DNA from 3 places in the Vibrio sp. 10N.261.46.E11 genome. Region 3 is predicted to be linked to each of the others. Evidence: predicted binding sites of a transcription regulator. Region 3 holds the regulator's gene; each other region holds the start of a gene.
The links. Region 3 encodes CRP, which controls carbon source genes, mostly activating them, when cyclic AMP is high. Its sites were predicted from a motif close to TGTGANNNNNNTCACA; they were not measured.
Positions count from the first base shown of each region.

Region 1: a site for CRP is predicted at 1,324-1,339, ahead of AB4407_RS14435 (NupC/NupG family nucleoside CNT transporter). Genes of this name have one in related genera too.
Region 2: a site for CRP is predicted at 2,275-2,290, ahead of rppH (RNA pyrophosphohydrolase). Genes of this name have one in related genera too.

Region 1 covers NZ_JBFRQW010000043.1:644-3,931, forward strand. The annotation lists partial or broken gene AB4407_RS14420 (hypothetical protein) at 1-46, opposite strand, end outside; gene AB4407_RS14425 (DUF5363 family protein) at 331-486, shown strand; gene AB4407_RS14430 (TatD family hydrolase) at 467-1,279, shown strand; gene AB4407_RS14435 (NupC/NupG family nucleoside CNT transporter) at 1,484-2,746, shown strand.
Region 2 covers NZ_JBFRQW010000058.1:1,479-4,766, reverse strand. The annotation lists gene ptsP (phosphoenolpyruvate--protein phosphotransferase) at 1-1,602, opposite strand, end outside; gene rppH (RNA pyrophosphohydrolase) at 1,605-2,123, opposite strand; gene mutH (DNA mismatch repair endonuclease MutH) at 2,740-3,288, shown strand, end outside.
Region 3 covers NZ_JBFRQW010000031.1:16,848-20,135, forward strand. The annotation lists gene AB4407_RS10280 (phosphoribulokinase) at 1-736, shown strand, start outside; gene crp (cAMP-activated global transcriptional regulator CRP) at 978-1,610, shown strand; gene AB4407_RS10290 (DUF1338 domain-containing protein) at 1,788-2,579, opposite strand; gene astD (succinylglutamate-semialdehyde dehydrogenase) at 2,834-3,288, opposite strand, start outside.

The DNA of each region.
Region 1 (3,288 bases), on a different contig from region 3:
CAGCTAACACGCTAGAAATTGTAAGGGCTAAGAGTGATGCTTTCATAATGTAGGATCTCATCGTTTAATTAGGCGTCTTGCTATCAGTGCCTCCTTGGCAATTGCGTCTATTATTTGTTCTGGTGAGATTTTCAACAAGATAGCTAGCTAGGCTTTATGTATAAATGGTATTTATACATTTATCTTTTTTTGTTGATTGTTGAACTTAATTGTTATTTGTATGTGTAGTTTTGTTGTTTTACCTTATGTGTGGCTTTGTGTTGCTATACGTGGTGTTGGGGCAGGCGCTTTTTTAATACGTGTTATTGAGTTCGGAAGCGTGAGGTTAATATGTTCGGTTGGATAAAAGCTTGGATTAAGAAATACGATAAGTGGTGCGAAGAGCTTGGCTTAACGCCTGAAAATAAGCGCAGCTGCGTGGCTTATCGCCGTGATCCTCAAGGACAACAAACAGAGAGTAGGGAAGATGACACCAGAATTAAGTGAATTTCCGCTGTTTGACACCCATTGCCATGCGGACTTTGACATTTTTGAGCAAGGTTTTTCACTTGATAAAGGTATTGAAGGTTACGTTAAAGAAGCGAAACAGGCGCAAGTCGAGAAGTTAATCATCCCTTCTATTGGCCAAAGTAACTGGAGGAAGCTTGATGAAATCGCTCAATCTTACCCTAATGTTTATTACGCATTAGGCTTTCATCCTTATTTTTTAGAGCAAGCCAATGACGAGCAATTTTCGGAACTTCGCCAATTACTCTCATCAAAAACCAGTCAATGTGTTGCGATAGGAGAGTGTGGTCTCGACTTTTTTGTCGATGTTGCACGGGAGAAACAAGAGCGTTTTTTCATCCAACAAATGGAACTCGCGAAGGCATTTGAACTGCCGTTAATCATTCATGAAAGGAAGTCTTACAATCGACTTATTGAGTTAATAAAGCAGCACAAATTCACTTTGGGGGGCGTGATTCACGGCTTTTCGGGAAGTGATCAGCAGGCTTTGGCGTGGATCAAGCTCGGTTTCTATATTGGCGTCGGTGGAACGATAACTTATCCAAGAGCACAAAAAACACGCACCACTATCTCAAAACTGCCTCTTGAGTGCCTGGTATTAGAAACGGATGCCCCGGATATGCCCATGCATGGAAAACAAGGAAATGTTAATCATTCCAAGTATTTAGTTACGATCTTAAATGAACTGTATTTGCTTCGAAAAGAGTCAAAGCAATCGGTTGCAATGCAGGTGTGGCGAAATAGCCATCGCGCATTCGGTATATGTGAATAAAATCGAAGGTTTTTGTTTATCGTTTGCGTAAATTGCATATAGCTTGTGATTTAGCTCACATTTGCGTGTGAATGGTACATGAATCTTATACTAAAGTGTGAGGACGGCATTACTTTATTAGTGGTCGCATGAGTATAATTGCCTCCGCTTTATAGCCCCATTTTGTCACACGCCAATAAATAACTAATAAGGAAGTCATAAACTATGAGCCTGTTTATGAGCCTAGTCGGTATGGTCGTACTGATTGCAATCGCAGTACTACTATCTGACAACCGCAAAGCTATTAACATAAGAACAGTGGGTGGCGCTTTCGCTATCCAATTCGCACTTGGTGCATTCGTACTTTACATCCCTTGGGGTCGTGATCTACTTGCAGGTTTCTCTGCTGGTGTAGCAAACGTGATCGACTACGGTAAAGACGGTACTGGTTTCCTATTCGGCAGCCTAGTTAACTTCTCAGTTGACGGTATCGGTTTCATCTTTGCTTTCCAAGTACTACCAACTCTGATTTTCTTCTCTGCACTTATCTCTGTACTTTACTACATTGGTGTAATGCAAATTGTAATCAAAGTTCTAGGTGGTGGTCTTCAGAAAGCTCTAGGTACTTCTCGCGCCGAGTCTATGTCTGCAGCTGCAAACATCTTCGTTGGTCAAACGGAAGCACCTCTAGTTGTTCGTCCTTTTGTTCCTAAAATGACTAACTCTGAACTATTCGCAGTAATGTGTGGTGGTTTGGCTTCTGTAGCTGGTGGTGTACTAGCAGGTTACGCATCTATGGGTGTACCTCTAGAGTACCTAGTTGCAGCGTCATTCATGGCTGCACCTGGTGGTCTACTATTCGCTAAAATCATCAAGCCTGAAACTGATGAAGTTGACGAGAACCTAGGTTCAGACATCGACGGTGGCGACGACAAGCCTGCTAACGTTATCGATGCAGCTGCTGGCGGTGCGTCAGTTGGTCTACAACTAGCACTTAACGTTGGTGCAATGCTACTAGCATTCATCGGTCTAATCGCTCTTATCAACGGTATCCTAGGTGGTATCGGTGGTTGGTTCGGTATGGAAAACCTAACTCTAGAACTTCTTCTAGGTTGGATCTTCGCACCGTTAGCATTCATCATTGGTGTTCCATGGGAAGAAGCAACTATTGCTGGTTCTTTCATTGGTCAGAAGACAGTTGTTAACGAATTCGTTGCATACCTAAACTTCGTACCATACATCGGTGAAAACGCTCAAATCGTTGAAGCGACTGGTCAAGTAATGTCTGTTAAGACTCAAGCAATTATCTCGTTCGCTCTATGTGGTTTCGCAAACCTTTCTTCAATTGCGATTCTTCTAGGTGGTCTAGGTGGTATTGCTCCAAACCGTCGTCACGACATCGCACGTATGGGTGTTAAAGCGGTTGTAGCTGGTACTCTATCTAACCTGATGGCAGCAACAATTGCTGGCTTCTTCTTATCTTTCTAATCAGTTAGAAATCGATATATAGACGCCATAATAATATCGCCCCGTAGCAAGAAATTGCTGCGGGGCTTTTTTGTTTTTGGGCCTAGTGATTTTGAGCATTAGCATGAGTGAATGCTTGGAGTCGAAAATGGGTCTAGAATGTTTTTTTGAGATACAAACCGTTTGCGTTCTAAGGAGCACTACAATTTATTGATGGATACCTATAATGTATTAGCTAAAGGGATAGGATGTCTCTGCTGGCAAGAAAGTAACATTGAGATTAGCTCGAACGTTATCCTTCTGGGATTAAGCCAAACTTAGCAATACGCTATATTAGCAATACACTATATTAGCAATACACTATAGATGTTAGACACAACATGACTGATTTGTTGTGCCATAGACCAAACTGGTACTGTGCGGTGACAAGGATTGCAATTGGTAGCGAAAGTTATCAAGTCTTCAGGGAACCAAGTCCGTTCATTTGTGACTACTGAGCATTACTAAAATATCCATCTATACTGGATGGATGGTGAAGTAGTTAACTATTTGAATATATTGAT
Region 2 (3,288 bases), on a different contig from region 3:
ATCTGGGTGATCAAGTGTAAAACGAATACCACGCCAGCCAAGGAATGGATTATCTTCTTCGATTGGGAAATAAGGTAACGCCTTATCCCCACCAATATCCAAGGTTCGCATCACCACTTGCTTCTCTGGGTAGCTCGCGAGTACAGAACGGTATTGCTTGAATTGTTCGTCCTCTGACGGAAACCTCTGCTGTAACAAGAAAGAAATTTCGGTTCGATACAGCCCCACCCCATCAACGCCTTGGTTGATAGCGATGTTAGTATCTGCACTCAAACCCGCATTAAGCAGAATCTCGACTTGCTTGTCGTCTTTCGTTTTTGCCGGTAAGTACAGTTCTCGATTGACCATAGAGGAGAGCTCACTCTCTTCTAGAATCAGCCCCCGATACTCTTTGAGCAGGTTTTTAGTCGGCTCAATAAAAATCTCACCGCTATACCCGTCAACAATCGCTTGCTTACCATTAGCTTGAGCTAGATTTAGGTTAACCCCCATAACAGAAGGAATACCCAAAGCTCGAGATAAAATCGCTGCGTGTGAGTTCGCCGCCCCTTCCAAGGAAATAACCGCTAATAGTTTTTCTTTAGGAATAGACGCTAATACAGAGGCCGTTAACTCACGAACCACCAAAATAATCGGTTTATCTAACGTGCGAAGTTCATGTTCAGAGTTGTGTAGGAAATAGAGCAGTCTTTGACCAAGCTCTCGGACGTCTTGCGCTCTCTCCCGAAGGTACACATCTGACATACGAGCAAAACGGTTAGAGTAACTCTCAACAACCTGTCTTAATGCCCAATCGGCTTTGTCACCTTTCTGAATTTGGCTCTTGAGATCCTTACGTAACATGGGATCGTTGAGTAAGTGAGTAAACAGATCAAAGATCGCCAACGCGTCTTTATTGATTTCACTGTCTAAACGCTTTCGCATTCGCTTAAAATCATTGAGAGCATTTTCGACAGCGACTGCCAACAGCTCATGCTCTCTTTCAACATTGAGCGTCGATGCTGGGTAAACATCGGTTAATTCAGGTTGGGTGTTGTCCCACCATAAATCACCGATAGCGACACCGGATGAAGCAGCAATACCTTTAATCGCAGGCAGCTTTTGTTGCTCAAGAAGCCAATGGCCTTGAGTTTGGGCATGCGCCACAATAACCGCAAGTTGTGCAGAAAGTGTAACAAGGAAGGATTCTTCCATCTCACTGAATAAACGGGGGGACTTCTGTTGAATGACCAATACGCCAAGCACTTGCTTGCGATAGATAATCGGAGTGCCGAGAAAAGCGTGATAAACCTTTTCTCCAAGCTCTGGAAAAAACTTATACGCGGGATGAGCAGACGCTTGCGCAAGGTTGATAGGTTCAGCACTTCTTTTAACCAGGCCAACCAGACCTTCGTCAAAACCAATGTGAATGCTATTACCTTGGAAGATCAGGCCTTGAGTTGCCATCAACTCAAGGCGCTGCATATCATTATTTGCCAAATACACGGTGCAACATTCCGTCTGCATCGCGCTGCATGTCTCTTTAACCAAAATATCAAGAGCCGTCGACACATCTTCAACTCTTGATACGTGTTCAACTATTTCCCTTAGTTGGCTGAGCATGCTTAACCTCTACGCAATTTGCGCTTTCCTTTTGTTTTTCGCTCTTTAAACGGCATTGCTAAAGATGCGAATTCTTTCATCGCTCGACGGTAAACATCTCGCTTGAAAGATACAACTTGTCGAACTGGGTACCAGTAACTCACCCAACGCCAACCATCAAATTCAGGTGTGCTTCCACGCTGCATATTGATATGCGATTCATCGCAATCTAAGCGTAAAAGAAACCACTTCTGTTTTTGTCCAATACAGACAGGTTTAGAATCCCACCGAACCAGTCGTTTGGGCAGCTTATAGCGTAACCAATGACGACTTGTCGCGACGATCTTTACATCCTTTTTAGTAAGGCCAACCTCTTCATACAACTCGCGGTACATTGCCTGTTCCGGAGTCTCACCTTCATCGATTCCCCCTTGAGGGAATTGCCATGAATGTTGCCCGTATCGTTTAGCCCAGAAGACCTGACCATGGTTGTTACAGATTACAATACCAACATTTAATCGGTAACCATCGCCATCTATCACTGGCCAACCTCTATCTAAATTTTTAATTACACTGATTTTTCCACATATCCCCAATCGGAGCAAACTTAGTGACGTGACAAGCGCTATATTTATGAATAATAACTACGAATATGGATAAGTTTTGCTCAAATCTTAGTTACCCACACAAGAGTGAGACATAGACCACATTTATTCACCTTTTCTGTGAATAACTATGTGAAGAATTACCCGCAATCGTTTTTTTTAATCCATAGATTCATCAGAACCAAAAACAAAAAACCACCCACCACCCAAAAAAATAACTAAAATTCAATTAATTAAAATAAAATCATCAATTTTAAGAACATAAAAAAAGTAAAAGATCTTTTAAAAGTCGTCCGTGGTCAAAGATCAACCACTCCGATGTTTATCCACACTAGTAAGTGAAAGATTCATTTCAAACCCTATTTAGCAAGCATTTTATCCCCTACAAACCCCTGTTTATTTATCCACTAAATTAATATTTCAATTAATTACCTTCATGTCCTGTGGATAACCATGAGTTTGATCCCTTTTCTAGCAAGGCGATCATTTCTTAACCAGTCGTCATATGGTGATAACTTCTGGTAAAATCATTTTTTTGATCATGCCTTTTATTATGAAACCAGAACCACAAACACAACAAGAGCTGTTAGACAGAGCCTATTCTATTGCAGGGATGACTTTTAAAGAGCTCGCAGATGAAGCCGAAATGGTTGTACCAAACGACCTAAAGCGAGATAAAGGCTGGGTTGGGCAGCTATTGGAGTGGCACTTGGGTGCGACTGCTGGCAGTAAACCAGAACAAGATTTTGCCAAGCTCGGTATCGAGCTCAAAAGCATCCCGATTGGCTATTCAGGGAAACCACTCGAAACCACCTTTGTTTGTGTCGCACCGCTAATGGGCGTGCAAGGCATAACTTGGGAAACCAGTCACGTTCGAAACAAGCTATCCAAAGTGTTGTGGATCCCGGTGGAGGGAGAAAGAGAGATCCCGCTGACAGAAAGGCATGTAGGATCCCCTTTATTATGGACACCTAGCCAAGCTGAAGACGAACTATTGAAAAGAGATTGGGAAGAGCTGATGGAATTGATCGTGTTAGGTAATGTTGAACAGATCACAGCAAGACACGGCGAAGCACTGCATTTGCGACCAAAAGCCGCCAAC
Region 3 (3,288 bases):
TCGCTTCACTCGACCAGAGATGGATGTCGAGATCCGTAAGGCGCGCGAGCAAGGTAAGCACATCAGCTACTTTGGTCCACAAGCTAACGATTTTGGTGCATTAGAAGATTTCTTCCGTCAATACGGCAATGAAGGCACGGGAAAAGTCCGTAGCTATCTGCATACCTTCGATGAAGCCGTGCCTTACAACCAAATGCCCGGCACCTTTACGCCATGGCAAGAGATCCCTGAAAACTCAGATGTGATGTTCTACGAAGGTCTTCACGGTGGCGTGGTCGATGGTGACATCAATGTTTCTCAACACGTCGATCTGCTTATCGGCATGGTACCTATCGTAAACTTGGAGTGGATCCAGAAATTCGTTCGTGACACACGCGATCGTGGTCACTCTCGCGAAGCGGTGATGGATTCTATTGTTCGCTCAATGGATGATTACCTTAACTACATTACCCCGCAGTTTTCGCGAACTCATATCAACTTTCAGCGTGTCCCTACCGTAGATACATCGAATCCACTGAATGCAAAAGGGATTCCAAGTTTAGACGAAAGCTTCGTGGTTATACGGTTGCGCGGCATCAAAAACGTCGATTTCCCTTACTTGTTGGCTATGATTGACGGCTCATTTATGTCACGTCATAACACACTTGTGGTGCCAGGAGGCAAGATGAGTTTTGCTATGGAGCTCATTGTAAGGCCTATTCTGCAACAACTTATAGAAACCGGGAAAATAGGCTAACAAAACAACATTCTGGTTGATTACTTTTCATACCGTGATCATGTGCACAATTTTGCGTAAAAAATCGTAGCTTGGTCACGATTAAAATCAAGAAATAGTACCTGAAAAAGGATACTATTCTTAAACGAAACACAAGATAGCTTGCAGCGCTCAACGAGTGCTCTTATCCTAGCTACGTCAATTCAGGCTTAGCTAAAATATGGAAAGCGGCAAGCATACCCTGCAGAGGAAGTAAGATATTATGGTTCTAGGTAAACCCCAAACCGATCCAACATTAGAGTGGTTCCTTTCACACTGTCATATTCATAAGTACCCTTCAAAAAGTACTTTGATTCATGCTGGTGAAAAGGCAGAAACCTTGTACTACATCGTTAAAGGTTCTGTGGCAGTTCTTATCAAAGACGAAGAAGGTAAGGAAATGATTCTTTCTTACCTAAACCAAGGCGACTTCATCGGTGAGCTTGGCTTGTTCGAAGAAGACCAAGAGCGTACTGCATGGGTTCGTGCAAAATCTCCTTGTGAAGTAGCTGAGATTTCTTTCAAGAAATTCCGTCAACTTATCCAAGTGAACCCAGATATCCTAATGCGCCTTTCAGCGCAAATGGCAAACCGTCTACAAGTAACTAGCCAAAAGGTTGGTGACTTAGCGTTCCTTGACGTAACAGGTCGTATCGCTCAAACGCTACTAAACCTAGCAAAACAGCCAGATGCAATGACTCACCCTGACGGCATGCAAATCAAGATCACTCGTCAAGAGATTGGCCAGATTGTTGGTTGTTCTCGTGAGACCGTTGGTCGTATCTTGAAGATGCTAGAAGAGCAGAACCTAATTTCTGCACACGGTAAGACTATCGTGGTATACGGCACTCGTTAATCTCGATTAACTGAGCCAAAAATTTGAAAGCCACCAAATGCAAATTTGGTGGCTTTTTTGTTTTCTCAAGAGCTAGAGAGCAGATGCGAATGGGACACTTACAACTTCCAAACGTAAGCACTCTCGATGCGAAGCGTACCCGCACCTCTAGGGCAAAGCCCGTGCTCTTATGTTTCTTTAACCATTGGTGCTTTCAAAGATCTTGTCAGCTGATGCCGCGACAAATCCGGTATAAAGCTCACCATTGGCCATCGCATAACGCTTAGCGAACTCATAGAAGCCGCCAGGAATCATCTCATTACCTTCAACAAATGAAACTGGGACTTTGTCTGCCATTGTTGATGATTGCTCTAATAAGACCTCTGGAGAGCCTTTCACCTCGCCGCCAGATGCATTGATAGTGAAACCCGATTCGCTCAAATAGTCATTCACTGACTGTACTTCATCAAAGGCGTTAAGTTGATTTACGCTCACCGTAAAGTGGTTGGCACCGTAACCATGAGCCGCTAGCCAAGAAGCGTATTCACTCTCTTTTGCTAGCACTTGGAAATCTGCGAAGCTCAAATCCCAAAGACGACCACCAAACAAGAATTCATGACCTTGCAGTTTGCTAGCATCCACTTGATCAACCAACTTAGCAACGATCTGTTGTAAGTCGCTTGAACACTCTTCGACCTTCAACTCACTAATGAACACTTTTGGTTGTTTTGGATCTGGATGCTCGTAATGCTTAGCCACTAGCTTCTTGCTCTCAAACAAGTAATCGCCACATGCCTTGTAACCTAACTCAAGGAAAGGCTTGGCCAGTGTTTCAATCCCCAGCGGTGCAACATTGAAAGTACGCAGTGCAATATGATCATTAATCAGGGCTTCGTCTTCTTTCAGCAAGTGATGTACTTTCTCAGCCGATGGACAAAGCCTGTGAATGTAATCGTCCCATAGTGATTTAAAGAGTAGATCGGGCGTCATGGTGACTCCTTGTCAGAGGTTCTAGCAAGCTAGTAATTTGGATTAGAAAGGGAGAGGCTGGACATAGAGTCAGCAGCCATCAGCCTGTGACATACTTGTTCTATTATTATCTACCGCCCAATCTAGGTGTCGGACGTGGGTGAAAAGAGGAAGCGATAACACCGCTTCCTTATTACACAATCAATGAATCTGTTACTCATGAACCTAGAGCTCATAAGCTTATGATTCATCAAGTTAAAGCTTAAGAACCAAAACTACAGCTCAATACCTGGGCTAAATGTCGCTGGCAGTTGGGTTTCACCACCTTCCATTGACGCCATTGGGTAAGCACAGTAGTCCGCCGCGTAGTAAGCACTTGGGCGTAGGTTGCCTGAAGCACCCGGGCCACCAAATGGTGCATCACCACTTGCGCCTGTTAGTTGGCGGTTACGGTTAACAATACCCGCACGGATATGGTCAACGAAGTATTCCCATTCGGAATCGTCGGTTGAAACTAGGCCAGCAGACAAACCAAAGCGTGTGTCATTAGCCATTTCAACGGCTTGCTCTAGCGATTGGTAACGAACCACTTGCAGCAATGGGCCGAAGTACTCTTCATCTGGCAACTCAGCAATGTTGGTTGCATCGATAATGCCCGGAGAAACAAACGCCGCTTCACCCGCTTTTGCTTCTACTAGGCTGACACCACCTAACGATTGCAGATTAGCTT